4 regions of the Agrobacterium burrii genome follow, and region 2 is predicted to be linked to each of the others. Evidence: riboswitches for the same ligand, from Rfam matches in the RefSeq annotation. Region 2 holds a riboswitch; each other region holds the start of a gene.

Region 1 (7,638 bases), on a different contig from region 2:
CCACCGACAATCTTCTGGCTGGTGAGCTGATCGGCAAATGGGCCGCGGGCACCCTCGGCGACAAGGCCAAGGACGCGAAAATCGCGTTCCTCAACCTCACCCCCTCCCAGCCGACGGTGGATGTGCTGCGCAACCAGGGCTTCATGAAGGGCTTTGGCATCGACGTGAAGGACATCAACAAGATCGGTGATGAAACCGATCCGCGCATTGTTGGCCATGATGTCACTAATGGCAACGAAGAAGGTGGCCGCTCGGCCATGGAAAACCTGCTGCAGAAGGATCCGACCATCAACGTCGTTCACACCATCAATGAGCCTGCGGCTGCCGGCGCTTACGAGGCGCTGAAAGCGGTTGGCCGTGAGAAGGACGTTCTGATCGTTTCCGTCGATGGCGGTTGCCCGGGCGTCAAGAACGTCGCGGAAGGTGTGATCGGTGCAACCTCGCAGCAATATCCGCTGCTGATGGCGGCGCTCGGCGTCGAAGCCGTCAAGAAGTTTGCCGATACCGGCGAAAAGCCGAAGCCGACCGAAGGCAAGAGCTTCGTCGACACCGGCGTGACGCTGGTAACCGACAAGCCGGTCAAGGGTCTCGACTCGATCGACACGAAGGAAGGTCTCAACAAGTGCTGGGGCTAAGGCTTTAGCGTTGAAACTCGCGGGGGCATTTTTGCCCCCGCCATTGGACCGGAATAATTTCAGGGACGATCCGGGGGATCGGACAAAGGAACAAACGAGCGCGCCGCGCGTCCCGCAGACACGAGATTGGCCCGCTTCACAACACTTTGAATCTGCGCATCATTCTCTTTGGAGATAGACCCGTTTTCAGGGCGGATGCGATAGAGCGATCGGGAGGAAAATCCATGAGCGAGCAGCCGGTGCGGGCTCAGCCGCATAATGAATTCGAAAAAGTGCTGTCGGATAGTTCGACACAGGTCGCTGCTTTCGATACGCACGACAAAAGTATTCTGGAAAAATTCCAGTACTTTCTGCATTCCAGCCCGGCGGCCGTGCCGCTGATCGTGCTGGTTCTGTCATTGACTGTCTTCGGCATTACCCTTGGCGGCAAGTTTTTCTCGGCCTTTACGCTGACCCTTATCCTGCAGCAGGTCGCGATCGTCGGTATCGTCGGTGCAGCGCAGTCACTGGTCATTCTGACGGCAGGTATCGATCTTTCGGTCGGCGCGATCATGGTTCTGTCCTCAGTGATCATGGGACAATTTACTTTCCGCTATGGTCTGCCGGCGGAACTTTCCATTCTCTGTGGTCTCGCCGTCGGCGCATTTTGTGGCTTTATCAACGGCATACTTGTGTCGCGCATGCGTTTGCCGCCCTTCATCGTCACGCTCGGTATGTGGCAGATCGTGCTGGCGACGAATTTCCTCTATTCCGCAAACGAAACGATCCGCGCGCAGGATATCGCCCAGCAGGCACCTATCCTGCAATTCTTCGGCTATAATCTCCGTATCGGCAGCGCCGTTTTCACCTATGGCGTCATCGCCATGGTTCTGCTCGTTGCTCTGCTCTGGTATGTGCTCAACCGCACCGCCTGGGGCCGCCATCTTTATGCGGTGGGCGATGACCCGGATGCCGCCGAACTGGCCGGCGTTAACGTCAAGCGCATGCTGACGACCGTCTACACGCTGTCCGGCCTCATCTGTGCCTTCGCGGGCTGGGCGCTGATCGGCCGCATCGGTTCGGTTTCGCCGACCGCCGGTCAATTTGCCAATATCGAATCCATCACGGCTGTGGTCATTGGCGGCCTATCGCTATTCGGCGGACGCGGCTCCATCATGGGCATGATCTTTGGCGCCTTGATCGTCGGTGTCTTTTCGCTCGGCCTCAGGCTCATCGGAACCGACCCACAATGGACCTATCTGTTGATCGGCGTCCTCATCATCATGGCTGTCGCAATCGACCAGTGGATCAGAAAGGTAGCAGGCTGATGACAAAAGAACCCATTCTCACAGCACGCAATCTCGTCAAACGCTATGGTCGTGTGACCGCGCTCGACCGTGCCGATTTCGACCTCTATCCGGGTGAAATTCTGGCCGTGATCGGTGACAATGGCGCCGGCAAATCCTCTCTCATCAAGGCTATCTCCGGTGCGGTAACGCCCGATGAGGGAGAGATAAAGCTTGAAGGCCAGACCGTGCAGTTCCGCTCACCGATCGAGGCGCGCAAGGCAGGTATCGAAACCGTCTATCAGAACCTTGCGCTGTCGCCGGCGCTTTCCATAGCCGACAATATGTTTCTCGGCCGGGAACTTCGCAAACCCGGCATTCAGGGCAGCCTGTTCCGGGCGCTGGACCGTCCGGCCATGGAGAAGTTCGCCCGCGATAAACTGTCGGAACTCGGCCTGATGACCATCCAGAACATCAATCAGGCCGTGGAAACCCTCTCCGGTGGCCAGCGCCAGGGTGTGGCGGTGGCACGTGCTGCGGCCTTCGGCTCCAAGGTCGTCATCCTCGACGAACCAACGGCCGCACTTGGTGTCAAGGAGAGCCGCCGCGTTCTTGAACTCATTCTCGATGTGCGCTCGCGAGGGATGCCGATCGTGCTTATCTCACACAACATGCCGCATGTGTTCGAGGTTGCGGACCGCATCCACATTCACCGGCTGGGCAAGCGCCTGTGCGTCATCAATCCGAAGGACTATTCCATGTCCGACGCCGTCGCTTTCATGACCGGTGCAAAGGAAGCGCCGAAGGAAACGCTTGCCGCATGACGCTGAAGCTTGAGACGATCGCCGAAGACGTTCTTCGGCGGGCAGACGGTAAATTCCGTTTTATCATTGCCATTGCCGGTCCCCCTGGGGCCGGCAAATCCACGCTGGCGGATGCGCTTTGTGATGCTTTGCTGGCGCGGGGCGAAACGGCCGCCGTGCTGCCCATGGATGGCTTCCATATGGACAACGGCATCCTTGAAGAGCGAGGGCTGCTGTCGCGCAAGGGCGCGCCCGAAACCTTCGATGTGCGTGGCTTCCTCGATATCGTCTCCGCCGTCCGCAAGGGCGGGCAGGAGGTGCTTGTTCCGGTTTTTGACCGCTCCCGGGAAATCGCCATTGCGTCCGCCCGCGCTATCGTACCTGAGACACGCTTCATCCTGGCTGAAGGCAATTATCTGCTACTGAACGAGGCGCCGTGGACGAGGCTTTCCGAGAGCTTCGACCTCACCATTTTCGTCGGGCCGTCTGTCGCAGTCCTTGAAGAGAGGCTGCGGAAGAGATGGCAGGGTTACGGTCTCGATGCGGCTGCGATCCACGCCAAACTGTTTGAAAACGATCTTCCGAACGGCAAAAGGGTGATCGAGAACACCCGCCCCGCTGATATTCACATCGATATCTGGGAATAGATTAACGCTTTTCCGTCCTTCAGCGGCAAGGCGCATTTGCCGTTAAGCCTTTGTTGACCATGTGTTGAATCTTTTTGATCCACAGGGTGGGGCTTTTGTGTGTCTATTCATTGACGCAAAAATTTCCTCATATACTATATGTGGTGTTCAAGGTTCTTCCGATTCGCAAGGATTGGGAGCTAAGACGGGAATTCGGTGCGCAACGCCATCATGGTGGAGCAATGCCGAAACTGCCCCCGCAACTGTAAGCGGTGAGCATCGTTCCGATTTGAGCCACTGGAGTCAAAAACTCCGGGAAGGCCGGGATAGATGTTGTGACCCGCAAGTCAGGAGACCTGCCTTGAGCGCAAACGTCCACGGGCGGGGTGTCCGGAAGGAAGGTATGGCGCAAATGAATTGCGTTCGCCCTTTTCTGCCCCCTCCAGAACAAGCTTCGGGGTGAAGTCATGCCAGTGCATTTTTTTGAATTCCTGCGCTCGTCGGCGTAGAGAGTGATTTTTTGCGGCTGAGTTACAGGCCGTTCGCCTCACCTGAATGACAGACCCGTCGCCAGCCGATTGCGACTGCAATCGGCAATGTTGAGCCGTGCGTGAAAGCGGCTTCGAAAGAGGAAATTATGACCGTCACCGTTTACAGCAAGCCCGCCTGCGTCCAATGCACCGCCACCTATCGTGCGCTGGACCGCATCGGCGTCCCCTATGAAATCGTCGATATTTCCGAAGATGCGGATGCGCTCGATCATGTCCGGGGTCTCGGTTACATGCAGGTTCCCGTGGTCGTCGCCGGCGAACGCCATTGGGCGGGTTTCCGGCCGGATATGATCGGCGCGATCAGCTAAGGCGGCAGCGTGATGGGGCTGATCGTTTATTATTCCAGCCGCTCTGAAAACACGCATCGTTTCCTTCTGAAACTGGGGCGGCGATTGTTTCGCCTGCCGCTCGGCGCCGAGGAGGACGTGCCTCATGTGTCTGAGCCATATGTGCTGGTCACCCCCACCTATGGGGGCGGCGGCACCAAAGGGGCCGTGCCGAAGCCGGTCATCCGGTTTTTGAACGAGCCCTCCAACCGAAATCTCATTCGCGGCGTCATCGCGGCGGGAAATACGAATTTTGGCGCAGCCTTCGCATCCGCCGGAGATATCGTCGCGCGCAAATGCGCCGTGCCGTTTCTCTACCGTTTCGAGCTTCTCGGCACGGAGGAAGATGTCGCCAACGTCAAACATGGATTGGAACGATTTTGGACACGCTGACCTCGAGCGCCGCGCTCAACAAGGACGCCAAACAGCCGGCAGCCATAACCCAGAAACCGCTGGATGCGGGCCTGGACTACCACGCGCTGAACGCGATGCTGAACCTCTATGACGAGAACGGAAAGATCCAGCTCGACAAGGATCGCCTTGCGGCCAAACAATACTTCCTCCAGCACGTCAACCAGAATACCGTCTTCTTTCATAACCTACGGGAAAAGATCGATTATCTGGTGACGGAGGGATATTACGAACAGGAGGTGCTGGATCAGTATTCCTTCAATTTCGTCCGCGATCTATACGACGAGGCCTATACCCGGAAATTCCGCTTTCCGACTTTTCTCGGGGCGTTCAAATATTACACCTCCTATACGCTCAAGACCTTCGACGGAAAGCGTTATCTAGAGCGCTACGAGGACCGCGTCTGCATGGTGGCGCTGGCTCTGGCGCGCGGCGACGAACAGCTTGCCCGCGATCTGATGGACGAGATCATTTCCGGCCGCTTCCAGCCGGCGACCCCCACTTTCCTGAACGCCGGCAAAAAAAGCCGTGGCGAACTGGTTTCGTGTTTTCTGCTGCGCGTGGAAGACAATATGGAAAGCATCGGCCGCTCCATCAATTCGGCCCTGCAGCTTTCCAAGCGCGGTGGCGGCGTGGCGCTGTCCCTGACCAATATTCGCGAGTTCGGAGCGCCGATCAAGCAGATCGAAAACCAGTCTTCCGGCGTCATTCCCGTCATGAAGCTATTGGAAGACAGCTTTTCCTATGCCAACCAGCTTGGTGCGCGTCAGGGTGCGGGCGCGGTCTATCTGCATGCCCACCACCCGGATATCATGCGTTTCCTCGATACCAAGCGCGAAAACGCCGACGAAAAAATCCGTATCAAGACCCTGTCGCTCGGCGTGGTAATCCCTGACATCACCTTCGAACTCGCCCGCAACAACGAGGATATGTACCTGTTCTCGCCCTATGATGTGGAGCGGGTTTACGGCGTGCCGTTGACCGAGATTTCGGTCAGCGAAAAATATCATGAGATGGTCGCGGATAGTCGCATCCGCAAGAAGAAGATCAAGGCGCGCGAATTCTTCCAGGTGATCGCCGAAATCCAGTTCGAGAGCGGTTATCCCTACATCATGTTCGAAGATACGGTGAACCGCGCCAATCCGATCGCCGGCCGCATCAGCATGAGCAATCTCTGCTCGGAAATCCTGCAGGTCAGCGAGGCGAGCGAGTTCAATGCCGATCTTTCCTACAGCCATATGGGCAAGGATATTTCCTGCAATCTTGGCTCGCTCAACATAGCCTCGGCGATGGATTCGGCCGATTTCGGCAAGACGATCGAGACCTCCATCCGGGCGCTGACGGCAGTATCGGACATGAGCCACATTTCCTCCGTCCCCTCGGTGGAAAAGGGCAATGACGCCAGCCACGCCATCGGGCTGGGCCAGATGAACCTGCACGGTTATCTGGCACGCGAACGCATCTTTTATGGTTCCGAAGAGGGCGTCGATTTCACCAATATCTATTTCTACACCGTGACCTATCACGCCATCCGCGCCAGCAATCGTATTGCTGCGGAAAGGGGCGAAAGCTTCAAGGGCTTTGAAAATTCAAAATATGCCTCCGGCGACTATTTCGACAAATATACCGACCGGGAATGGCTGCCTGCGACGGAAAAGGTCCGAGAGCTGTTCGAAAAAGCCGGCATTGCCATTCCGACGCAGGAGGACTGGACGGCGTTGAAGCAGGATGTGATGGCATCCGGTCTTTATAACCAAAACCTTCAGGCCGTACCGCCTACTGGCTCGATCTCCTATATCAACCACTCCACCTCTTCCATTCATCCGATCGTCTCGAAGATTGAAATCCGTAAAGAGGGCAAGATTGGCCGCGTTTATTACCCGGCTTCCTACCTCTCGAACGACAATCTCGAATATTATCAGGACGCCTACGAGATCGGTCCTGACAAGATCATCGATACCTATGCGGCAGCCACCCAGCATGTCGATCAGGGCCTGTCGCTGACGCTGTTCTTCCGCGATACGGCGACGACACGCGATATCAACCGGGCGCAGATCTACGCCTGGAAGAAGGGCATCAAGACCATCTATTACATCCGTTTGCGCCAGATGGCGCTGGAAGGCACGCAGGTTCAGGGCTGCGTCTCCTGCACGCTCTGAATTGAGGGACTAAACAATGAACATTTTCGTAAAACCCGCGTCCCGCATTCGCGCGGTCAACTGGAACCGCATTGAGGATGACAAGGATCTTGAAGTCTGGAACCGCCTGACCTCGAATTTCTGGCTTCCGGAAAAAGTGCCGCTTTCCAACGACATTCCCTCATGGGGAACGTTGAAACCGGAAGAGCAGAAGCTGACGATCCGTGTCTTCACCGGGCTGACCTTGCTCGACACCATCCAGAACGGTGTCGGCGCCGTGCGGCTGATGGCGGATTCGGCAACACCGCATGAGGAGGCGGTGCTTTCCAACATCTCCTTCATGGAGGCCGTGCACGCTCGCTCTTACTCTTCGATTTTCTCGACGCTTTGCTCCACGCCTGACGTCGATGATGCCTATCGTTGGTCGGAGGAAAACGAGTTCCTGCAACGCAAATCCGCGCTCATCATGCGGGAATATGACAGCGGTGATCCGCTGAAAAAGAAGATCGCCAGCGTGTTTCTGGAAAGCTTCCTGTTCTATTCCGGCTTCTACCTGCCGATGTTCTGGTCAAGCCGCGCCAAGCTCACCAACACGGCGGATCTGATCCGTCTGATCATCCGCGACGAGGCCGTGCACGGCTATTATATCGGCTACAAGTTCCAGCGGGCGCTGGATCGTCTGGGCGAGGCACAAAGACAGGAGATCAAGGACTTCGCCTTCGATTTCTTGCTCGAGCTTTACGACAACGAAGCGAAATATACCGAAGACCTCTATGACGGCGTCGGTCTGACCGAGGACGTCAAGCAGTTCCTGCATTACAATGCCAACAAGGCCTTGATGAATCTGGGTTACGAAGCGCTGTTTCCGGCCGAGGCCTGCCGG
Region 2 (7,638 bases):
GGTGAAGGTAACGATGTCGTTCTGGGTGGTGAGGGCGATGACGTCTTTATCGCCGGCGTGCTTGCCGTGCTGGACCAGGAACTTGAAAATGACGCTTCCTGTCTGGTGACAGTGCCGTTGCCTGATGGAAACGACGTGTTCGATGGTGGCAGTGGCTGCGATACATACGATGCAAGTGCCGCCCAGGCAGGGGTCGATATCAATCTGCAGGCTGGCACAGCCCATGGTGTCGAGATTGGCACCGACCGGCTTATCAGTGTGGAAAACGCGATTGGCGGTTCGGGTAACGACCGCATAACGGCGAGCGATACGGTCAATGTGATGATCGGTGGGCAGGGCAACGATATTTTCGTCTTTGCCACAACCTCCAGCCTTCGCAACGGTGGTAGCGGACGCGATGAAATCCGGGATTTCGAAATCGGTGACAAGATCGATTTTTCAAAGCTGAGTGCGGATCTCGGTGCACTTTATTTCGGATCTGACGATCTTGGCATGGCCGATCCGAACGGCCACGACCATCGCACACTCATCAAGCTCTACAAGGAACTCACCGATGACGGTGAGAACCGTCAGGTGGTGCAGATTTATTCCGATCTGGATGCCGACGACAAATACGAGCTCGTCGTCATAAGCCAGCAAGAATTGAATTCGGGCGACTTCATCCTAACGGTGACGGTTGCCCATGCCGATAATGGCTCAATCACCGTTTAGTAAAGCGTTCGGGTGGAGGAAGTGTCATGACCGGTTCAAATAGGGCGGAGCCAAAAAACATCAACGTGGCAGGAAACGGCATTCGTTTGCGCGTGATCACCACCGCGCTGTTAGCGACCTGCCTTGTGGCAGGCGTCGGCGGTTGGGCGGCACAGGCCAAACTTGCCGGAGCCGTGATCTCCCAAGGCGAGGTCGCCATTTCCGGCGAAATCAAACAGGTACAGCATGTCGACGGCGGAACCGTCGTGGAGATTCCGGTGAAATCCGGCGATCTCGTGCGCAAGGGCGATGTGGTCCTGAGGTTGGATGACACGCAGGCCCGTGTGGAGCTTGATATCATACAAAGCCAGATCGGCCAGCTTTCGGCCATGCGGGCGCGGCTTGTTGCCGAAAGGGACAATGCGGCGGAGCTGCTTTTTGACATGCGGGTCATGCCGCAGCTGGAGCGGGAAGAGTTAAAACTTTTCCGGGAAAATCAGCACTTGCGTGAAAATCAAAAGCAGCAATTACGGTTACAGGCCAATCAGCTTCAAAACCAGGTGGATGGTCTGGAGCAACAGCGTAAGGCCAGTATTTCAGAAGAGGATCTGGTTCGAGACGAGGTTTCACTACAACAGCAACTGGTGGACAAGGGGCTGGTCCGCACAGCCGACCTCCGCGACCTGAAACGGCAAATGGTTCGTCTTCAGGGAACGATAGGCGATGTGACCGCCAAGATTGCAGAAGCCAGAGGTCAGATCAGTGAACTGGATATCAAGCTGACGTCTATAGACCAAAGCAGCCGTTCCGAAGCGCAGAAAGAAATTGTTCGAATTGATACCCAGATTGCTGAACTCAACCAGCGGGCCATCGCGGTGTCCCACCGGCTCGACCGCACCACCGTGCGTGCGCCTGAATCCGGTTATATCTACGATCTTCAGGCCCATACGGTTGGTGGTGTCATCGGCTCCGGAGCAGCCATCATGTCACTTGTCCCGAAAGCGGGAGATTTGCGCGTCGATGTAAAAATTGCCCCGACCGATGTCGACCGGATCAATGTTCACCAGCCTGCGCGCATGCGCTTCATTGCCTTCAACCAGCAGACGACGCCTGAGGTGAAAGGCAAGGTCGATATGGTCTCTGCTGCTACCTCGGTAGACAAGGCGACCGGGCTGCCATTCTATAAAACGACGCTTTCCTTCTCACCCGATGCGCTCGGGACATTAGCCGCCAAGCTACAGCCGGGAATGCCGGTTGAGGTCTATATCGAGACCGACGAGCGAACCATGATCTCCTACCTCAGCAAGCCGCTGACCGACCAGATCATGAGGGCCTTCCGGGAAGAGTGAAGCGTTAGGGGGCCATATCGCGCCGGAATATCGGCCGAGGGTAAGAGTCATGTAGCGGCACTTACCCCCGGATCCTGACGTTCATCTTCGGTGCGACGTCTCAACAAACCCGGCGATGAAATCCACATCGTCGTCGCCATCTCTTAATCCGAGATGGATGCTTTTCTGTACGCCGTCCGGACCAATGCGGACGGGGCGGACACCGAGCGCTGCCGCTTCCCGACGTACAAGCCAGTCGGGAATGGCGCTGACCCCGCGGCCCGCCGCGACGAGTTGAAGCATCATTTCAGTCGTCTCGACATTCCGGTGATGACGCGGCCGACAGTTGGCGGGCACCAGAAACTGGATAAATATGTCCAGCCGCTCCGGCGGTACCGGATAGGTGAATAGTGTCTCATTCAGCAGGTCCACAGGTTCTGCATGGCGTTTTTGCGCCAGTGGATGATCAGCCGGCACGGCAAGTACCAACTCGTAGTCGAATACCGGCAAATAATGGATGCCAAGCGTCTCGATCGGGTCCGGCGTGATCAGGATGTCGATTTCATATCCTGTGAGGGCCGCCACGCCGCCGAAAGCGAATGATGTCTTCAGTTCCAGGCCCACATCCGGCCATTCCATGAGATATGGCTTTGTGACGCCCATAAGCCACTGATGGCAAGGATGGCATTCCATGCCGATCCTAAGCGAGCCTCGCTGGCCGTGGCGATAATCCGACAGGACATTTTCAGCCCTTTCGATCTGGGGCAGAACGCGCTGCGCCAGCGTTACGATATAGCGACCGGCCTCGGTGAGGCGGAGGTTACGACCGTCTTTCTCCCACATCGCCACGCCATAGCGCTCCTCGAGCTTGCGGATCGTATGGCTGAGAGCGGACTGGGAGACATTCAGCCGCTCCGCCGCCGCCGTCAGGCTGCCCAGGCTGTCGACTTCCCGCAGGATCGATAGATGTTGCCTGTCCAGCATGGTTATGCCCGCCCATGGTGACGAGGAGTAACGTCTGTAGAGGCGCTATCGTGGGCAGGAACCGGCCGGTGGTCGGTGTCGACTGCGACCATGGTGAAATGTCCGGTGGCCGTAATATGCCTCTCGCCAGTCAGCAGGTTTTCGGACCAGAGTTTCGTCTCGATGGACATAGAACTGCGGCCAACGCGCTCGACGCGTGCCTCCGCCTCGACGATCTCACCGATCTCGACGGCCCTTGCGAAGTCGATGCGCTCGGATGAGGCCAGCACCACCAGCTTGCCGGAGTAACGCGACGCTGCAACGAATGCGGCTTTGGTCATGTAGGCGATCGCTTCGCCCCCGAACATCCGGCCAGCGCTGTTGGCCTGATCCGGAAACACGATCTCGACCATGGCGACGATATCCGTGAGATCCGGCGCTTCCACGGGAACGAGTGCAGGCAAAGCATAGCTCGCGGCGTTCTCGCCCTCCGGAATGGCGACCATATGGAAGGTGCCTCGCGTACAGATGTGCCGCTGATGGCCGACGATGGTCTCCGCCACCATCTCGACGTCGACCGTCAGGGAACGTCGACCGGCTTTGACCGGTCTGGCCGTGAATTCGACGATGTGCCCGATGCGTGCCGGCTGCCTGAAATTGATGCGCTCGCAAGAGGCGGTCACGAACGGCACCCGCCCGAACCGGGTCGCCGCGATGAAGGCAACGCGATCCATCAGAGCAAGTCCGGTTCCCCCAAAGAGGGTGCCGTGATGGTTGGTATCTCCGGGAAAAACGATATCAATGAGACTGGTTATCGAGCCGCGCTGAGCAGGCTTTTCCATCGTCGCGGTTTCTGTCATCGGCCCTGCCATCAGGTTGCGGCAGGGTAGTGGCATGACGCAGAGACGATGGCACGGGAATGCGATCGCGAAAGCGGCACTCCGGGACACCCCGCCCGTGGACGTTATCTATCGCGGCAGGTCTCCTGGCTTACGGGTCGTCGCTCTGGTCCGTCTTCCCGAGGCTTGCCTCAGTGACATGGATGGACTTTCGCTCGCCGCTTACAGTTGCGGGGGCAGCTTCGGCTTTAAGGCAGTAAAGCCCCGACCGAATTCCCTCTTAGCTCCGGACTTTCGCCCGCAGAACCACGATGACGAACCAATGTCGTATGTCGTTGAAGGGGTCAAGGCATTCGTCATCGGTTTTGGGGAGGTGACGGTTATCGCGTCGACCGAGATATGGAACATTCGGCCCATCACCATGAGGTTCGGAGGACAAAGGCCTCCCAAATTCTCTGGCGGATCGCCTCTCATACCCAAATCATGAGCAGGGCTCATACTTCCGTGAGATAATACCATTTTTATTCAATCGGCCTCTCAGGCACAAAACGCGCACCGCTCTCGGGTCGGGACAGTTTAAAAATTGTCCACTGAGACAATGGAAAATAACATCCGGTGCGTCCTGAAATTTACGTCAATAACGTCAGGATGTATCTCGGGATTTTGGGCGTCCTATCGCGATGATTAAGACTTTCGGTTTCAATATAAAGAGTATTTCTTTTGATGAGGATTATCGCCCGTCAGAAAATACGCGTGTCACGACGAATTTTGCCAACTTGGCCAGGGGCGAGAACCGCCAGGAAAACCTCCGCAACGCCCTGAAGATGATTGACAATCGCTTCAACGCGCTGGCGCATTGGGATAATCCGAAAGGCGATCGCTACTGCGTCGAACTTGAGATAATTTCAGTTGAGATGCGAGTTGATGCTGAAAGCAATGATGATGCCTTTCCCCTGATTGAAATCCTGAAAACGAATATTGTTGATCAAAAGACGGGCGAGCGCATCGAAGGCATCGTTGGAAATAACTTTTCCTCTTACGTCCGGGATTATGACTTCAGCGTCGTGCTGCCGGCTTACAACAAGGATCGCCCGTCATTCGGCATGCCAGAGGATTTTGGCGACCTGCATGGAAACCTGTTCAAATGTTTCCTGAACTCACAGGCTTACAGAGAGCATTTTCAAAAGACGCCAGTCATTTGCCTGAGTGCCTCAAGCAGCAAAACATATCATCGGACGGGAAATCAGCATCCCGTATTGGGTGTCGAATACCAGCAGAACGAATTGTCTTCGACCGACCATTACTTCCAAAAAATGGGTTTGCAGGTGCGCTTTTTCATGCCGCCGAACAGCGTCGCGCCTTTTGCCTTCTATTTTCTCGGCGATTTGCTCGACGATTATACCAATCTGGAGCTCATCAGCACCATCAGCACGATGGAAACTTTTCAGAAGATCTACCGGCCTGAGATTTACAACGCCAATTCCGCAGCAGGGGCCTGTTATCAGCCCAATCTGAAACATCAGGATTATTCGCTTACCCGGATTGTCTATGACCGTGAAGAGCGCAGCCGGCTGGCTGTAGAGCAGGGACGGTTTGCTGAGGAGCACTTTATCAAACCTTACAGGACCGTTCTCGAGCGGTGGTCTGCCAATCACGCCCTTTGACAACCAAAACACATAAGGTCGCACATCATGAACAGACTGTTGCCCACGTCAACCGCCGGCAGCTTGCCGAAACCCTCGTGGCTTGCGCAGCCTGAGAAACTCTGGTCGCCCTGGAAATTGCAGGATGAGGAACTGACCGAGGGCAAGCAGGATGCCCTGCGCTTGTCCCTGGATGATCAGCAACAGGCAGGCATCGATATCGTCAGCGATGGCGAGCAAACACGCCAGCATTTCGTCACGACCTTCATCGAGCACCTTGGCGGCGTTGATTTTGAAAAACGCGAGACCGTCAGAATTCGGGATCGTTATGATGCAAGTGTCCCGACAGTCGTCGGTGCCGTGTCTCGCCAAAAACCTGTTTTTGTGGACGATGCCAAGTTCCTCCGTCAGCAGACCAAACAGCCAATCAAATGGGCTTTGCCTGGTCCGATGACCATGATCGATACGCTCTTTGACGGCCATTATAAGAGCCGTGAAAAACTGGCCTGGGAATTCGCCAAGATCCTCAATGAAGAAGCGAGGGAACTGGAAGCTGCCGGGATCGACATCATCCAGTTCGACGAGCCGGCATTTAATGTCTTCTTTGACGAGGTGAATGACTGGGGCGTCGCTACCTTGGAAAAGGCAATCGAAGGTCTCAAGTGCGAAACTGCCGTCCATATCTGCTACGGCTACGGCATCAAGGCCAATACAGACTGGAAAAAGACCCTGGGGGCGGAGTGGCGGCAATATGAGGAATCTTTCCCCAAACTGCAAAAATCAGGCATCAGTCTGATCTCGCTGGAATGCCACAACTCTCACGTCCCGATCGATCTCATTGAACTCCTTCGAGGCAAAAAGGTCATGGTGGGGGCCATCGACGTGGCGTCCAATACCATCGAGACCCCGGAAGAAGTCGCCAATACGCTGCGAAAAGCCCTTCAGTTTGTAGATGCTGACAAGCTCTATCCCTGCACCAATTGCGGCATGGCGCCCCTGTCTCGCCAAGTGGCGCGCGGCAAGCTGAACGCTTTGGGCGCTGGCGCGGAAATTATCCGAAAAGAACTGTCGGCCTAGCGTTGGCTCAGCAGCAGGAGGCCGACATGAACATGGTGAACCACCGCTTCGACATTGTGGATAAACCCACGTTTCGAAATGGCATGTCGCGCCTCGGCTCTGCGGTTAACGTCGTCACCACCATATACGGCGGCAAGCGTTACGGCTTTACCGCCTCGGCGGTTTGCAGTGTCAGTGATACGCCGCCGACACTTCTCGTCTGCATCAATCGCGCCAGCTCGTGTTTTTACGCCTTTAAGAACACGCGCCATTTCTGCGTCAACACGTTGATGCCAGGTCAGGAGGACATATCAGACCGCTTCGGTGGAAAGACGCCGACGGAAGATCGATTTGCGCTTGGCGACTGGAGGGAAGGGCTCACCGGTGCACCAATCCTTGCCGACGCGTCGTTTAGCTTCGAATGCGAGCTCACCAATGCCGTTGACGAGGCCACTCATCGTATTCTCTTTGGGCGCGTGATCGACATTCATGAGAATGAAGAACGGGCAACGCTGCTCTATTGCATGCGCCGCTATCTCACCGGATAGGTAATCAAGGTGGCCTTCCTCCAACGATGGGCAAAGGACAGATCAGTTGACTCTGTGCTGGCATTTTCCCCGAATTTCGATCAAGGAACGGGGAAACAGGGCGCTCTTTTCCTCCTCTCTGGATATTCAGCGCCGATAACTTGAACAGCACCGGCGGCAAAATGCTTGTCTGGCGCAGGCGGATCGATGTATTCAGGGCTGGATTTTCACTTGAACCTGCAGGCACATGGAAACTTCGCTTTATCTGCCCGTTAAAGGCTTTCTTGAAACGGCGGGTTACACTGTCAAAGGCGAAGTTGGCGGTTGCGATCTCGTCGGCTTGAGCGACAATGATCCGCCTGTGGTCGTGATCTGCGAGCTAAAACTAAGCTTCAATCTGGAACTTATTTTGCAGGCTGTCGATCGCGCCGCTATCGCAGAAGAAGTCTGGATCGCGGCGCGCATCTCAGCCAAGGGCAAAGGACGCGAGGCTGACAAACGCTACCGGGATCTCTGTCGCAGGCTCGGGATCGGCATGCTTGGCATTTCCGATGCCGGCGACGTCAGCATTATCGTCAGTTCCATATCACCG
Region 3 (7,638 bases), on a different contig from region 2:
CATCAACCCGCGGCCGCCCAAGGCTCGCCGGTGGCATAACTTCGATGCCGGTGACGCGGCCGGTGGTCAGGTCATGGATCGGTCTCGCCCCCATCAGATGCAGCGCCTGCGCCACATCCTCACCGCCATTGCGCAGGCTCGCACTTCCCCAGAGGTCGAAAACCAGATGTTTCGGCCAGTCGCCATGACTTTGCAGGTGGTGCCGAAGCACTTCTTCCCCCGCCATGCGGCCTAGCTCGAAAGCCGTCGGCGTCGGCATGGTGCGCGGGTCGGCTGCATAAAGATTACGGCCGGTGGGCAGCACGTCGAGCCGTCCGCGAGCGGGTGCCCCGGAAGGGCCGGGAACCACATGTCGTCCATCAAGCGCGGCGAGTAGCGCCGCTTTTTCCGCCCTGGCGCTTTCAAGTCTCAGCGGATCGGTTTCCCCTTCCGGGTAGCGGCCGAAGACATGCTGGCCATCCTTGATGGCGAAATCTTTCAGGTCGCAGAGAAAGGCGTCGATACGCGACAGGGCCGCGTCGGCGTCATCCTTCGCGCCCACGCCCGCCTCCGCCGCAAGCCCGGTTTCCAGCGCCTTTTCAACGATCAGTTTCGCCAGCCGGTCACGGCGGCGGCGATCCAGCCCATCCGCCTGCGCATATTCATCGACCAGCTGTTCCAACGCCGATTGGCCCTGTGAAAGCCCGGCATTGACCAGCACCGGCGGAATATGGCCGATAGTCACGGCAGCAATCCGCCGTTTGGCCACCGCCGCCTCGCCGGGATTGGAAACGATGAAAGGATAGACCACCGGCAGTGGGCCGGTGACGATTTCCGGAAAACAATTGCGCGAAAGCGCGACCGTCTTGCCCGGCAGCCACTCGAGCGTGCCGTGAGCACCGACATGTACGATGGCATGTGCCGCCGCGACCCGTTGCATCCACGCACCGAAAGCAACAAGTGCGTGACGCGGCGGCAGGGCAGGGTCGTGGTAATCCACCCGCTTATCCTCGTTTCGCCCCCGGTCCGGTGCGAGCGCCACGAACACATTGCCAAAACGGGCGACGCGAAAGCGGAATGCGCCATCGGCAAGCGCATCGTCACTTTCCGCAGTTCCCCACGTGGCATTCACGGATACGGCCGCCGTTTCCGGCAAAACCTCAAGAAAATCTAGATAGGCGGAAAGATCAATCGCCGCTTCCTGATGCTCGACACAATCCAGTAAAGCCCGAGCGGTTTCAGGAATATTCGACACCGCATATCCCGCATCGGCAAGATCGCGCAACATTTCAAGCACGCTTTGCGGCACATCCAGACCAACGGCATAACCCGTGCGCCCCGGCGCGGCACCGGGATAATCGGGCATCAGAATAACGATACGGCGATCCTGTTTCGATGCCTGTTTCAATCGCAGAAAGGCCGCGATGCGGTTCGCCACCTGCTCGACGCGATCCGCCTCCGGCACATTTAGGAGGCTGACACCACCATCCGCCCGCGCCTGTTTGAACGAAATCGCACCGGCGAGAATCCGGCCATCCAGTTCCGGCAGAACCACATGCATGGCAAGATCGGACGGGTTGAGGCCGCGGGCATTTTCCGCCCAGCCATCCCGCCGGGTCGTCGCCATGACCACCTGAAACACTGGCACGCCAAGGCGGTCGAACAGTGTTTTCCCGACTTCATCCGTCTGGCTGGCAAAAGCCGTGGCGGCGATGATGGCGACAGGCTGAAGATCGGGCAGCACGGTTTCGAGAAAACGGATCGCCTCCCCATCCTTCAGGCCGCTGACGAAAATCGGCAAGGGCGCAAAACCGCGCTCGCAGAGCGCGTGGAAAAGCGCATCCACGGGCGCCACATCCTCCGCAAGCAGCATGGAGCGGTAAAAGAGAATGGGCAGGATGGCTGCATCGGCTGGAAAGGCGGCGCGGGCTTCCGTCTGACTGACGACGCCCTGCCCGGGCCGGTAGAATCCGGCCTTCGGCAATGGTTCGGCCTCGATATCCGGCCAGATGCCATCCTTTGCCAGAACCGCCAGACCAGCTGCAAGGCGGCCCATATTTTCCCCTCCGCCTTCACGGAAAAAGGAAAGGACGGAGGCCAACATCTGCCGATCGACGGTCGAAGCCGCTTCGAGCTTTTCGTCCCTTTCGCTGCATTCTCCCGGCAAAAGCAGAAGCTTGATGCCGTGCCTGCGTGCCAAAATCACAAGCTGGTCGACGCCGTAACGCCAGCGCTCCGCGCCGCCGAGAATCCGGATAAGAATAACGCGGGCATGTTCCGCCGTCTTTTCGATCCACAGATCAACCGACATCGGATGCCGAAGCTCGGACAGATTGGCGACGGACAGGGATGGCATAGCGCGCCCCGCCTGCCGCCAGGCCTGCTCAAGCCCGGCAAGATCGCTTGCCGAAAAAGACAACATCACCACATCTGAACGGGGCTGGTTGAGATCAACCGGCTCGATCAGGTCGTCCAGAGACGAGGATGTGGTGGCGAGAATATGCATCTAAAGCATTTCCAGTAAAAGTCCGTGGCCGGTCAGGCGGCCAGCATCTGTTCTATCTTTTCGCGGTTGATGCCCTTTTCACCGATGATAACGAGCCGGCTGCGGCGCTCCTCACCCGCCGCCCATGGGCGATCGTAATAGTGGTTGACCCGGCTGCCGACAGCCTGCACCTGCAGGCGCATCGGCTTGGCGGAAACTTCAATGAAGCCCTTTATGCGCAAAACATTTTCGGCAGCCGCCGTCTCTGCAATGCGGATCGCCAGCGCTTCCGGATCGCTCACGGCAGGCAGATCGATGACGAAGCTGTCGAAATCGTCGTGTTCATGATCCAGTTCGCCATCATGGTGGGTACGGCGGTTTTCGATGTCCTCTTCCACCGCAAGACCGAGACCGATCAGCACCGCAGGATCGATTGCGCCATTGGATGCCACGACGATCTTCGCGGCCTTTGGCAGGTGCTCAAGAATGTGGGCCTTTGCCTTGTCGAGACCAGCGCTATCGAGAAGATCAGCCTTGGTCATAACGATGAGGTCGGCGCAGGCGATCTGATCCTCGAAAACCTCTTCAACCGGGTCATCGTGATCAAGCGCCTCGTCATTCGCCCGCTGGGCGGCGAGTGCTTCCATGTCGTGGGCAACCTGTCCCTCGGCAAGGGCGGCACCATCCACTACGGCCACCACGGCATCCACCGTCACGCGGCTCTTGATCGCCGGCCATTGGAAGGCCTGCACCAGCGGCTTCGGCAGGGCGAGGCCGGACGTTTCGATGAGGATATGCTCCACCTTCGGCTGGCGGCTCAAAATCTGCTCGATGGCGGGCTGGAAATCATCCGCCACCGTGCAGCAGATGCAGCCATTGGCCAATTCGACGATGTTTTCTTCCGGGCAGCTTTCAATGCCGCAGCCTTTCAGAATTTCGCCATCGATGCCGATATCGCCGAATTCATTGACGATGATGGCGAGCCGCTTGCCGTCCAGCTTTTCCAGAAGACCGCGCAGCAGCGTGGTTTTTCCGGCCCCCAGAAAGCCGGTGACGATGGTGCAGGGAACGCGGTCCAGAAGGGTGCTCATGATCTCTCCTCGGTAAAATCGAATGGGGGAATGCGCGCCACCATGCCGCGCTTTAATGTGTCGGGCCGGCCACGCCAGGGCATCAGGCCATCTGCGGAGGCGGCCAGCATATGCGCGCCCGTCAACAGGTCACCTGCATCATCCGGCGTCAGTCCGCCAAATACATAGGACCAGCCGTCGCCGCCACGCAGCACGGCGCTGAGGCCGCGCTTGCAATTGGCAAGGCAATTGACGGAACGAACGACGACGCCAGATTCTTCCGCCTTTGCGATGACGGCATCGGCGAGGCGCGAACCGGCGCGCGGTTCAGCATTGGGATCGGCTTCATCGCGACAGCTTCGGCAAACGAAGACGACCACACCGGACGCCGTGTCAGCCTGCGTGTTTCCGCCTGCACATGAAGATGTCGCTGAAATATCCAAACCGTTTCGCTTCCCGCGCCTTTAAAAAAATCGTCGGGGTGCGGATATCGAAAACGGCATGCGCAGATGCGCAACCCCAATGTTCGATCTGACCGACTGACCGGAGCACCCCGCCCGGCAGACGTTTTTTCTGAAACGGCAGGTCTCCTGGCTTGCGGCTTCAAAACACCCGGGCACCGCCTTCCCGAACCCATATTGAAGGCCCAGTGGCTTTACGGTGCGGGCTTACCGCTTACAGTTGCGGGGGCAGCCACGGAATGACCCATTGTCCGGGTGGAACCGTGTTCCCTCTTAGCTTTTCCCGTTGCCGGGAAAAGACCGTCAGTCCGCTACCATTAGGCTGAACGGGGGTGAGGGTCAATGCCGCGGCCTGTCCCTCACACATTGCCGGGTGCGGCAAATTGGGTATAGTCGCCGCTCCGAATGGCGGGGGCATGGCCCCGCACAGCAGGATGAGAAGGAAAACGTGATGACGCGCGACATCAGCGACAACGAAGCCGAACGCCACCGGCAGAAAATGGTCAACCGCAAGACGGCTCAGGATGCCGAAGTTGCGGCAAAGACCATCGAAAAAGGTCTGCTGATGATCAATACCGGCCCCGGCAAAGGCAAGTCCACGGCGGCCTTCGGCCTTGCTTTGCGCATGCTCGGCACCGGGCGGCGAGTCGGCGTGGTGCAGTTCATCAAGGGCGCATGGTCAACGGGCGAACAACAGGCTCTGACGCTTTTCGGTGACAAGGTTGTCTGGCGCACCATGGGCGAGGGTTTCACGTGGGACACACAGGATCTGAAACGCGATGTTGCCGCAGCCACAAAGGCCTGGGAAGAAGCCAAGGTCCTGATGGCCGATGAAACGATCGGCCTCCTGATCCTCGATGAACTGAACATCGCGCTGCGTTACGACTATCTGCCGCTGGAAGAGGTCGTTGAAACGCTGTCCAGTCGCAGGCCTGATCTGCACGTTATCGTCACCGGCCGCAATGCCAAGCAACCGCTGATCGACGCCGCCGACATGGTGACGGAAATGACGCTGGTGAAACACCACTTCAAGGCGGGCGTGAAGGCGCAGGCCGGGATAGAATTCTGACATGACTGCGCGGGTGCTGATGTTTCAGGGAACCGGCTCGGACGTCGGCAAATCGCTGATGGTGGCCGGCCTTGCCCGGGCATTCACCCGGCGCGGCCTGTCGGTCATGCCGTTCAAACCGCAGAACATGTCGAATAATGCGGCGGTGACCGCCGACGGCGGCGAGATCGGCCGTGCGCAGGCGCTGCAGGCGCGGGCGGCGGGGGTGCCGCTCTCCGTTCACATGAACCCGGTACTCCTGAAACCACAGAGCGAGACCGGCGCACAGGTGGTGGTGCAGGGCAAGATCGTCGGTAATGCCAGAGCGGCCGATTATCAGCACATGAAGGCCGGGCTGATGCCGCTTGTGCTGGAAAGCTTTGAGCACCTGAAACTACAGGCCGATCTGGTGCTGGTGGAAGGGGCGGGCAGCGCGTCTGAAATCAACCTACGCGCCAATGACATCGCCAATATGGGTTTTGCCCGTGCGGCAAATGCGCCCGTAATCCTGATCGGCGATATCGATCGGGGCGGCGTCATCGCCAGCCTCGTCGGCACCAAGGCAGTGCTTGAGCCGGGCGATGCGGCAATGATCGAAGGTTTCATCGTCAACCGCTTTCGCGGCGATCCGGCGCTGTTTTCAGATGGCATGCGGATGATTGCGGAAAAGACCGATTGGGCCTCCATCGGCCTTCTGCCACATTTTTCCGATGCCACGAAACTGCCGGCGGAAGATGCTCTCGGTCTTTCCGGCCCTGCCCAGCAGAAACCGGGTGCGAATATCCGCATCGCGGTGCCAATCCTGCCGCATATTTCCAATTTCGACGATCTGGATCCGCTGGACATGGAACCGGATGTGGAACTGATCCGCGTGCGGCCGGGCGAAACCATTCCTGCCGATTGCCGGCTGGTGCTGCTTTGCGGTTCGAAATCCACCATCGCCGATTTGGCCATGTTGAAAAATGCGGGTCTCGATATCGATATCAAGGCCCACGCCCGGCGTGGTGGCTATGTTCTTGGCCTCTGCGGCGGATACCAGATGCTGGGGAAAACCGTCGCTGATCCTGCCGGCATAGAAGGGCCGCTGGCGAAGATTGACGGGCTTGGCTTGCTGGATGTCGATACGGTTTTGACCGGCGACAAACGGCTGGTTTCCGTGCGGGGCAGGAGTTTCGACGGAATTGATTTATCCGGCTATGAAATGCATGTCGGCGAAACGAAGGGTGCTGCGGATAACCAGCCGTTCTCGATGATCGACGGACATGCCGATGGCGCCATCTCGCCCGACGGCCGCATCTTCGGCACCTATATTCACGGGCTTTTTGCGGATAACGGCCAGCGCAGCGCATGGCTGGAGCGACTTGGCGGTGAGGGCACCCATCTGAATTACGATGCGCAAGTGGACGCGGTTCTTGACCGTCTGGCGGCGCATATGGAAGAGCACCTCGATCTCGACAGACTGCTGTCTATAGCGCGATAAGGATCGCCAGCAGCCCAAACAAGCCGATCAGCAAGACATCTGCGATCCGCGCCAGCCGTAGCGCGGTGCGAATATCGCCGGCAACCAGCGTCGCTCTTCCGCCCTCACCCATGAAACCCGCATCAATCATCTGCCCGCCATAGGAGCGTGGGCCGGCAAGTGCAAAGCCAAGAGCACCAGCCAGCGCCGCCTCCGGCCAGCCGGCATTGGGGGAACGATGGTGGTGCGCATCACGACGGATCGCAGCGATGGCACCCTTGGGCGACGCGCCCTTCACAAAAAAAGCTGCCGCTACGAAAAGAACGCCGCTCAACCTCGACGCCGGCAAATTGACCAGATCGTCCAGCCGGGCCGAGGCCCAACCAAAGGCTTCATGGCGTGGTGAACGATGGCCGATCATGCTGTCGGCCGTATTGATCGCCTTATAGGCCGCGCCGCCCGGCAGGCCCAACAGGCCGAGCCAAAGAGCAGGGGCAACGATACCGTCGGAAAAATTCTCGGCCAGACTTTCAATCGCCGCGCGGCAGATCGCCGCCTCATCCAGCTTTTGCGGATCACGACCGACAATCATCGAAACCGCCATACGGCCACCCTCCACCCCTTCGCGCTCCAAAGCAATGGCGACAGCTTCCACATGCTGTTCCAGACTTTTCTGCGCCGGAAGCGAAGCACCGAGGATCGCCACAGCCAACAGGCCGAAGGGCAGGAGAAGCAGAAGCGATTGCGCAGACCATGCAAGAATGACGGTGAGACCGGCAAAAACCACCAGAGCCGCCACGCCCGCCGCCTTACGCTGCGAAAATGACGCACTCTCCCGGTTCCATTTTTTGTCCAGCAGCGCGATAAGCGAACCGATCCAGGTGACGGGGTGGCCGATGCGATTGAACAGCCATTCCGGATAACCGGTCAGGCGTTCGATCACGAGCGACAGGAAAGCGAGAGCAAAGAACATGGGCGAGACAGTACCAGAAAAGGCTCAAGGAGCGATCCGTCACGGCGGCAATCTCGGCAAGGCGCGGCTGATGTTCCCTGAAGCGCCTGAACCTTGGATCGACCTTTCGACCGGGATCAATCCGCACTCCTATCCGCATTCGCCCATTCCCGCCAGCGCCTTC
Region 4 (7,638 bases), on a different contig from region 2:
ACAGGCCCGAGCATGACGACGATAGGTTTACGCCAGCATTCATTGAACACCCGGCTGTAACGCCGGGTGTTTTGTTTTTGTGGTTTTGGTTTCCACATGTCACAAGCCTGTCATCAGCCGGGTTTATCGCGGCGCATCATGACTGAAAAAAGCAAGCCTCTCTTCTCCTTCGGCATCGTCGCCGATCCCCAATATGCCAATGCCGATCCCCGTCCGGACATGGGTCGCTATTATGCCGAAAGCCCGAAAAAGCTTTCCGAAGCGGTGGCCGCCTTCAACGAAGAGGACCTCGCCTTCGTGGTGACGCTCGGCGACATCATCGACCGCGGTTTCGACAATTTCGATGCGATCCTCAGCGTTTATGACGGGCTTCGCCATCCCTCGGTCCTGTTGCCGGGTAATCATGATTTTTCAGTTGCGCCTGAACATCTGACCGCCATCCATGCCCGCCTCGGCATGCCGGCCCCCTGGCATGACTTCGCCATCGGCAATGTCCGCTTCGCCGTGCTTGATGGCAACGAGGTCAGTCTCTTCGCCCCGCCGCCCGGCGATCCGCGTCGCGCACTTGCGCAGGAGCGGCTGAAGCACCTGCAGGAAGCGGGCGCGATCAATGCACAGGACTGGAACGCCTCGCTCAGCGACGAGCAGTTCGAATGGCTGCAAAGCCTCCTGCAAAAATCGGATGCGGCCGGCGAAAAAGTGGTCGTGCTGTGCCACTATCCGCTTTATCCGGAAAACGCTCACAACATGTGGGATGCACCGCGCATTCTCGATCTTCTCGACGCCCATGCTTCGGCCGTCGCATGGTTCAATGGCCATAATCACGAAGGCAATTACGGTGTGCTGGGTAACACCCACTTCGTCAATTTCAAGGGCATGGTGGACACGCCCGACCAGAACACCTTCGCTATATCAGATGTTTTCGAAGACCGGATCGTCATTCGCGGTTTTGGCCGCGAGGAGGATCGTCTCTTACAGCTGTGAGGATGGACTGCCCGGCTGGTTGCTCTGCCAGCCGCTCATCCACAATTGCCGCAGCTTTTCACCTTCAAGCTTGAAAAAGCTGCCGGTGCTTTCGCAGGTCAAAACCCGGTCAGAGCGGAAGTTACGGATTGCCCGCCGTAATTCACACCAGCCGACGATATTCACCGTCTCCGAATAATAGATCACGGCAATGGGCCGGATCTGCCGCCGGGTCTCTGCGCCGGTTTCATCGCGATAGCTGATGTCCAGCCTCTCTTCATCGCGCACCGCCCGCCGGACGGTGGCAAGATCAATGCCGGCAGGTGCTGGCGCGATGCTGCCCCAGGCATGCAGGGCATTGGCCGACAGGGTTTTGGACAGGGGTTCGGGCAGCGAGGCGGCAATCTTGTCGCTCGCTTTTCTCGCCGCCTGCCGCAATTCGGTATCACCGGAACGGCCAACCATGGCGAGCGCCAGCACGATTGCCTCGGTCTCATCAATGGAAAACATCAGCGGCGGCAGGCTGAAGCCGGGGCGCAGAATATAACCGACGCCGCGCTCGCCTTCGATGGGCACCCGCATGGTCTGGAGGGCGGCTATGTCGCGATAGACCGAACGCGCCGTCACTTCCAGCTTTTCCGCAATCATCTGGGCGGTAACGGGCCGGCGCGCCAGCCGCAGGATCTGAATGATCTCGAACAGTCTCGACGCCTTGCGCATTGACATTTCCCCGGCGTTTTTTCAAGACAACTGACATAATGCTGTCAGTTGGCTTTTTCTATAAACGGCAAAACACATTGAGAAACATGCATATTCCTAAATGTGCCATGAACCGTCTGGGGAGATACTGACATGAGTTACGCCGAAAATCTCTGGCTTTTCTTTCTGGTCCTGTTCGGCATCATCATCCTGCCGGGCATGGACATGCTGTTCGTGCTGGCAAGCGCGCTGACGGGCGGCAGGAAAACCGGCCTTTCGGCCGCAAGCGGCATGAGCGCCGGCGGCATCGTGCATTCGCTTTATGGCGCGGCCGGCGTTGGCCTGCTCGCCGCCTGGATGCCGTCGCTGTTTCTGCCGCTTCTCATTGTCGGCGCTGCCTATATGGTCTGGATCGGCATCGGCCTGATGCGCAGCGCAATCGTCGTGAATGGCGATGAGGCGCAGGCAAGCGCCTCGTCGAAAAAAGCGTTCTGGCGAGCGGTGCTGACCTGCCTTTCCAATCCGAAAGCCTATCTGTTCATGATGGCGGTCTATCCGCAATTTCTCAAACCGGCCTATGGTCCGATCTGGATGCAGGGGCTGGTGATGGGCGTGATGGTGGCGGTAACGCAGTTTACCGTTTATGGCGCGCTGGCGTTGACGGCGGATAAAAGCCGACAATGGCTGGTTTCTTCACCCGGCGCCACGATCTTCATCGGTCGCGCTGCCGGTTTCATGCTGGTTGCCGCAGCGCTGCTGACATTTTGGGAAGCTCTGTCGTGGAGCCTCGGCGAATAACAGGAACAGGTTGCGCCGCTCCAGGGAGGCTATTCCCTGGCAAGCCAGCGAATGCTCTCCTTTGGCCCGTTGTTTTGTCACGGGTTCTTGTCGGAAAACCTTCGGACAGTTTTCGGCCTGATACTCTAGACTTCTGTTTTCACGGCGGAATTCACCGCAATGTGACTTCTTTTCGCCATGCGGAAAGGGCATCCTCGCGCCGTTCCATCAAGCGTCCGGCACCCGGCCGGAATCAAGGAGAGAGTGTATGAAACTGAAAACCATCGCGGCGGCCATGCTTTTCGGCTGTCTTTGCGCCGGAGCGGTCTTCGCTGCCGGCGAAGTCGAAAAACGTGAAGGCATGATGAAGCAGATCGGCGGCTCCATGGGCGCGCTGGCTGCCATCTCCAAGGGCCAGAAGCCCTTCGACGCCGAGGCCGTCAAGGCTGCCGTGACGACCATCAGCACCAATGCCAAGGCTTTCCCTGATCAGTTCCCGAAGGGTTCCGAGACCGGCAGCGCGGCTGCCCCCGCCATCTGGGAAAATTTTGAGGACTTCAAGGCCAAGGCGGCCAAGCTCGGTGCTGATGCCGATAAGGTTCTTGCCAATCTCCCCACCGATCAGGCGGGCGTCACCACCGCCATGAAGACGCTCGGCGCCGATTGCGGCACCTGCCACCAGACCTATCGTCTGAAGAAATAAATCATGAATTTCAAAGCGCCGCTTCCCGGCGGCGTTTTTTCACTTTGAAAGACACCTGATCACTCGGGTGAGAATGGGGAGAGGGGTATGTCTTCCATTTGGACGAAGCTTGTGGGCGGGGCCGTGATCGCGGCCATTGCCGGCTACGGCATTTTCGCCTGGGTCACCGCGCCGCAGCGGCAGGCGCCCAGCCATTGGGTCAGCCTCGGAGAGCCGGATCTGGCCAATGGCGAAACGCTGTTCTGGGCGGGTGGCTGCGCAAGCTGTCATGCAGCACCGGATGCCACGGGTGACGCGATGCGGACGCTTGCCGGCGGGCAGGCGCTGAAAAGCCCCTTCGGCACCTTCCATGTGCCCAATATTTCCTCTGATCCACAGCACGGTATCGGCAGCTGGACACTGGCGGAATTCGGCGATGCCATGACGCGCGGGGTGGGAAAGAACGGCGAACATCTTTACCCGTCCTTCCCTTACGCCTCCTATGCGCGCATGACGCAGAAGGACGTGAACGACCTGTTCGGTTATCTGAAAACCCTGCCGGCCAGCCAGAATGATGCGCCGGATCACGACTTACCGTTTCCCTTCAACCTGCGCATGGCGCTCGGCGGCTGGAAATTCCTGTATTTCGACACTTCCGCACCGCCGCGCGTCGAGCTTGCCAATGCCAATGCCGAATTGCTGCGCGGCCAATATCTGGTCGAAGGGCCGGGCCATTGCGGTGAATGCCACACCCCGCGCAATGCGCTCGGTGGTTTTCTGGAGGGCAAATGGCTGGCTGGCGGCCCCAATCCCGAAGGTGAGGGCCGCATTCCCGATATCACGCCGGGTTCTGCGAGCATCGGATCGTGGACGACGGCGGATATTGCCGGCTATCTGGAAACCGGCTTCACCCCGGAATTCGACAGCGTCGGCGGCTCCATGGTCAAGGTGCAGCAGAACATGGCGCATCTCACCGCCGAAGACCGCAATGCGATTGCGGCCTATCTGAAGGCGATCCCGTCTCGATAACTGGGCATGGCTTGGGTTGGCGCTCACCACATGCTTCACGTCGTGCTGGTGCCAAGGAGCCGCCACCATTGACTCCCGCACCCACCCGGCCGATAACATGTCCGTGATGGTTCCTTCCGGGCGTTCCGGAAGGTGAAAAGGGAACACGATAGGGAGAAATCCTCATTCGTGGCTGCCCCCGCAACTGTGAGCGGAGAGCCTGAAACGAAATGCCACTGGCAAGCCATCTCGCCCTTTTTTTACGGCGAGGGCGATGCCGGGAAGGTGTTTCAGGTTTTGACCCGTAAGCCAGGAGACCTGCCATCACGGAAATGTCCATGCCGGCGGGGTGTCCGGAAGAGCGGAATGTCAGGGTCGTCGGTTCGATGCCCCTGTGTCAGTCTCGTATCCCCGTGGTGAAGTGTATCATATGCGGTCTGTTGGCTTTTTGCCGTTCGGCCGCATCTTATGGCGCGGGGTCGCGCCGGGAGAGGGGTCACCATGTCTATCCAGCAGAATACGGCCAATGCTGCCGTTTCAGCAAAAACGGGCAGCTTCGCGCAATCGCTGACGGCGATCGTGCTTGGCCTGTTCGTCGTCGGTTTTGTCGGCTTTTCGCATGTGGAAGCCGTTCACAATGCCGCGCATGACACGCGTCATGCCAATGCCTTCCCCTGCCATTGAGGGGAAACGGCATGTCATTTTTTCGCAATATCGTCTTTACCGCGGTTCTGGTCGGCATCGTTGGCGGTTTGGCCGTCTCGGCCATGCAGGCTTTCGGCACCACGCCGCTCATCCTTCAGGCGGAAACCTTTGAAAGCGCCGGCGGCGAAGCGGCCCATAGCCATGATGCGGCAGCACCCGGCGCTGCGGTTCCCGCCCATGAGCACAATGACGAGGCCTGGACTCCGGCCGATGGTTTCGAACGCACCGCCTATACTGTCGCTGCCAATGTGCTGACCGCCATCGGTTACGCGCTGGTGCTGACCGGTCTCATCTCGCTGCGCGGCACCGATGCCGGCTGGCGCGAAGGTCTTCTGTGGGGCGTTGCCGGTTTTGCCGCCGTCATGCTCGCGCCGATGATCGGCCTGCCGCCGGAATTGCCGGGAAGCCCGGCCGCAGCACTTGAGGCGCGGCAAATCTGGTGGCTCTCGACGGTTGCCGCAACCGCGGGCGGCATTGCGCTGATTGCGTTTCGCCGCGAGCCCTGGGCCATCGTTCTTGCTCTGGTCCTGATCGTCGCGCCGCATGTGGTGGGCGCACCGCTGCCGCCGGAAGGCGAACATGCGCTGGCACCGCTGCCGCTGGAACGGCAGTTCATCGTTGCCGCCACCATCACCAGCTTCGTTTTCTGGGCGCTGCTTGGAACACTGAGCGCGTTTTTCCTGAAACGCTTCCAGTCGGCGTAAATGCATGCAGGACGCAGCGGAATGGAGTGACGAACTCGATGCGCTGCGTTTTGTCGTTCCCGGTCACGGTGCGTTCTGCGCCGTGCACCGTCTTGCCTTCAAGGCAGTCCTCGGGCCAGACCCGGTGCGCGAGGCGGCTCTCGCCTATTTTCATGAAAACGAGGCCGGCTTTATCGTCGCAGCCCTTGCCAAGATAAAACGTTCAAACTTGCCTGCCGGCCGCAGCTTGCATTTGAACAGCCGCGATATTCGCCGTGCGATTGCCGGGGAAGGCGAGGGCGCCACGCCCCGTGTTTGCCGGGTGCTTGATCGGCACTGACTGGCCTGAAGTTCCCACTTCCATCATACCGGCTCAAGGCCGGAATGACGGGGAAGTGGAGAGTGCATGGCATCAAGACGGCTGCGTCTTACCGATGCTCCGCCGCGAAAATTCCAAGTTCCGCCTCGGCTTCCGGACCAAAGAGGCCGAGGTTTTTCAGAATTTCCACCGCGAAGCTGACCGGCGCGCTGCCGGATGCCGTGATGACGCCGCCATCGCTGACCGCCTTCGGCTGGTCACGATAAAGACCATCGCCGCTATAGGCCGGATAGGCCTTGTGTGAGGCGAGCGAATTGCCGGTATGGGCGACATGGTTCAGGATACCCGTGCCGGCCAGCGCGCTTGCCGCCGCACAGATACCGGCAACCAGCCGGTCTTTTTCGCGAAAGCGCTGCACCAGCCCGCCAAGATCGGCGGCCGTACCCTTTTCCCAGCTGAGACCGCCGGGAATGACGAGCGCATCGATGCTGTCAGGATCAAGCGCGTCATAGGAGGTTTCGGGCGACACATTCAGCCCGCCCATCGATGTTACCGGCCGCCCGTCCGGGGTGGCATGAACGATCTCGACGCCGAGATAGCTGCGTGCCGCCGCCGCAAGCAGCGCCGGTTCCCAGTCCGCAAAATCCTGCGCCAGCGCAATCGCGATACGTGTCATGGCCGTCTCCGTCGGTTTTGATCAGGCGATGGACTGCATGTAGCGCATGCCGGTGACCGGACGCGGCGCGAAATCCATGTTCTCGTAGAAACGATGCGCCGCCACATTGCCGGTCGTGGCGCTGACGGATAGATAGTCGCAACCCAGCCGCTTGGCGATATCGCGGGCGCGGGAAACCAGATGCTGGCCCGTGCCGTGGCCGCGATGGCCGTCACGCACGAAGAGATGGTGCAGTTCAAGCCCACGCCGGCCTTCCTGCGCCCTGTAGAGCGGCAGAAGCAGCGCGTAGCCGATCAGCGCGCCATCGGCTTCGGCGACAAGACCATGCACCCAGGGCAGGGGGCCGAACAGGTCGCGCTCAAGCTTGGCCGGCGTGATTGCCGCCGCATCGCCGTGGTAGGAGGCAAGCAGCGTGATCATCTCGTTAAGCTCGGGCAGATCGGTCTTGCGCGCGCCGCGAATGATGACGACGGGCGGTCTTTCCAGTGTAAGGGAGCTATCTTCGGTCATTTTTTTCGGTCCTTTGGTCTTATTGGTGCCGTCAGGACGTTTGAAAACAACAAAGCCGCCTGACGGCGGCTTGTTGACAATATGATCTGTCGAGCCGCCCTTAAAGGTAGGCCCAAAAGTACGAGCAGGAGATGGGTGCGCGTTCGTTGATCATGTCATTGCAATGCGCCCGAATCCGTAATCTGTCAAGCGGCTTCAATTTGCAAATCGTGCGATCGCTGAAACAATCGCATCCTCCATCCCCGCATCACCGGTGGAATGCCCGGCTTCACCTATGGCAATCAGTTCGCTTCCCGGCCATGCCGCAGCAAGTTCGTAAGCGGTGACGGGTGGTCCCTGCAGGTCGCGCATGCCCTGGATGAGCATGCCGGGGATGCCCGCGAGCACGCCGGCATTGCTCAGAAGCACGCCGTCCTCCAGCCAGGCCGCATGGTGGAAATAATGGGCGCAGAGTCGGGCGCGGGTCAGAATATAGTCGGCATCACGCCATTTTTCTGGAAAGTCCGCGCTGGACTCCGCGCTGATCGAACCCGCCTCCCACAAATGCCATTCAAGCGCCGCCATCCGGCGGATGACCGGGTCAGGATCGTTCAAAAGCTGGAGATACGCGCCGACG

What was found. Region 2 has a riboswitch for cobalamin ahead of JZX89_RS02585 (acyl-CoA thioesterase). Riboswitches for the same ligand answer to the same signal wherever they lie in the genome.
Region 1: another riboswitch for cobalamin. It lies ahead of nrdH (glutaredoxin-like protein NrdH); the one in region 2 lies ahead of JZX89_RS02585 (acyl-CoA thioesterase).
Region 3: another riboswitch for cobalamin. It lies ahead of JZX89_RS18485 (DUF1636 family protein); the one in region 2 lies ahead of JZX89_RS02585 (acyl-CoA thioesterase).
Region 4: another riboswitch for cobalamin. It lies ahead of JZX89_RS24525 (CbtB domain-containing protein); the one in region 2 lies ahead of JZX89_RS02585 (acyl-CoA thioesterase).

The regions. Positions count from the first base shown of each region.
Region 1 is NZ_JAFLNA010000005.1:4,030-11,667, forward strand. It holds gene JZX89_RS10845 (sugar ABC transporter substrate-binding protein) at 1-635, shown strand, start outside; gene JZX89_RS10850 (ABC transporter permease) at 860-1,942, shown strand; gene JZX89_RS10855 (ATP-binding cassette domain-containing protein) at 1,942-2,724, shown strand; gene JZX89_RS10860 (nucleoside triphosphate hydrolase) at 2,721-3,350, shown strand; cobalamin riboswitch at 3,484-3,707, shown strand; gene nrdH (glutaredoxin-like protein NrdH) at 3,967-4,188, shown strand; gene nrdI (class Ib ribonucleoside-diphosphate reductase assembly flavoprotein NrdI) at 4,201-4,599, shown strand; gene nrdE (class 1b ribonucleoside-diphosphate reductase subunit alpha) at 4,587-6,776, shown strand; gene nrdF (class 1b ribonucleoside-diphosphate reductase subunit beta) at 6,793-7,638, shown strand, end outside.
Region 2 is NZ_JAFLNA010000001.1:495,842-503,479, forward strand. It holds gene JZX89_RS02570 (calcium-binding protein) at 1-711, shown strand, start outside; gene JZX89_RS02575 (HlyD family type I secretion periplasmic adaptor subunit) at 738-2,039, shown strand; gene JZX89_RS02580 (LysR family transcriptional regulator) at 2,121-3,002, opposite strand; gene JZX89_RS02585 (acyl-CoA thioesterase) at 3,005-3,841, opposite strand; cobalamin riboswitch at 3,940-4,146, opposite strand; gene JZX89_RS02590 (DUF1852 domain-containing protein) at 4,501-5,484, shown strand; gene JZX89_RS02595 (methionine synthase) at 5,512-6,540, shown strand; gene JZX89_RS02600 (flavin reductase) at 6,567-7,067, shown strand; gene JZX89_RS02605 (DUF2161 domain-containing phosphodiesterase) at 7,294-7,638, shown strand, end outside.
Region 3 is NZ_JAFLNA010000010.1:84,837-92,474, reverse strand. It holds gene cobN (cobaltochelatase subunit CobN) at 1-2,485, opposite strand, end outside; gene cobW (cobalamin biosynthesis protein CobW) at 2,518-3,555, opposite strand; gene JZX89_RS18485 (DUF1636 family protein) at 3,552-3,977, opposite strand; cobalamin riboswitch at 4,098-4,315, opposite strand; gene cobO (cob(I)yrinic acid a,c-diamide adenosyltransferase) at 4,447-5,064, shown strand; gene JZX89_RS18475 (cobyric acid synthase) at 5,066-6,523, shown strand; gene cbiB (adenosylcobinamide-phosphate synthase CbiB) at 6,510-7,475, opposite strand; gene cobD (threonine-phosphate decarboxylase CobD) at 7,474-7,638, shown strand, end outside.
Region 4 is NZ_JAFLNA010000016.1:138,299-145,936, forward strand. It holds gene JZX89_RS24500 (metallophosphoesterase) at 139-984, shown strand; gene JZX89_RS24505 (helix-turn-helix transcriptional regulator) at 973-1,683, opposite strand; gene JZX89_RS24510 (LysE family translocator) at 1,816-2,460, shown strand; gene JZX89_RS24515 (c-type cytochrome) at 2,708-3,142, shown strand; gene JZX89_RS24520 (cytochrome c) at 3,230-4,150, shown strand; cobalamin riboswitch at 4,241-4,469, shown strand; gene JZX89_RS24525 (CbtB domain-containing protein) at 4,631-4,813, shown strand; gene JZX89_RS24530 (CbtA family protein) at 4,825-5,538, shown strand; gene JZX89_RS24535 (hypothetical protein) at 5,543-5,857, shown strand; gene JZX89_RS24540 (type 1 glutamine amidotransferase family protein) at 5,946-6,512, opposite strand; gene JZX89_RS24545 (GNAT family N-acetyltransferase) at 6,534-7,022, opposite strand; gene pip (prolyl aminopeptidase) at 7,218-7,638, opposite strand, start outside.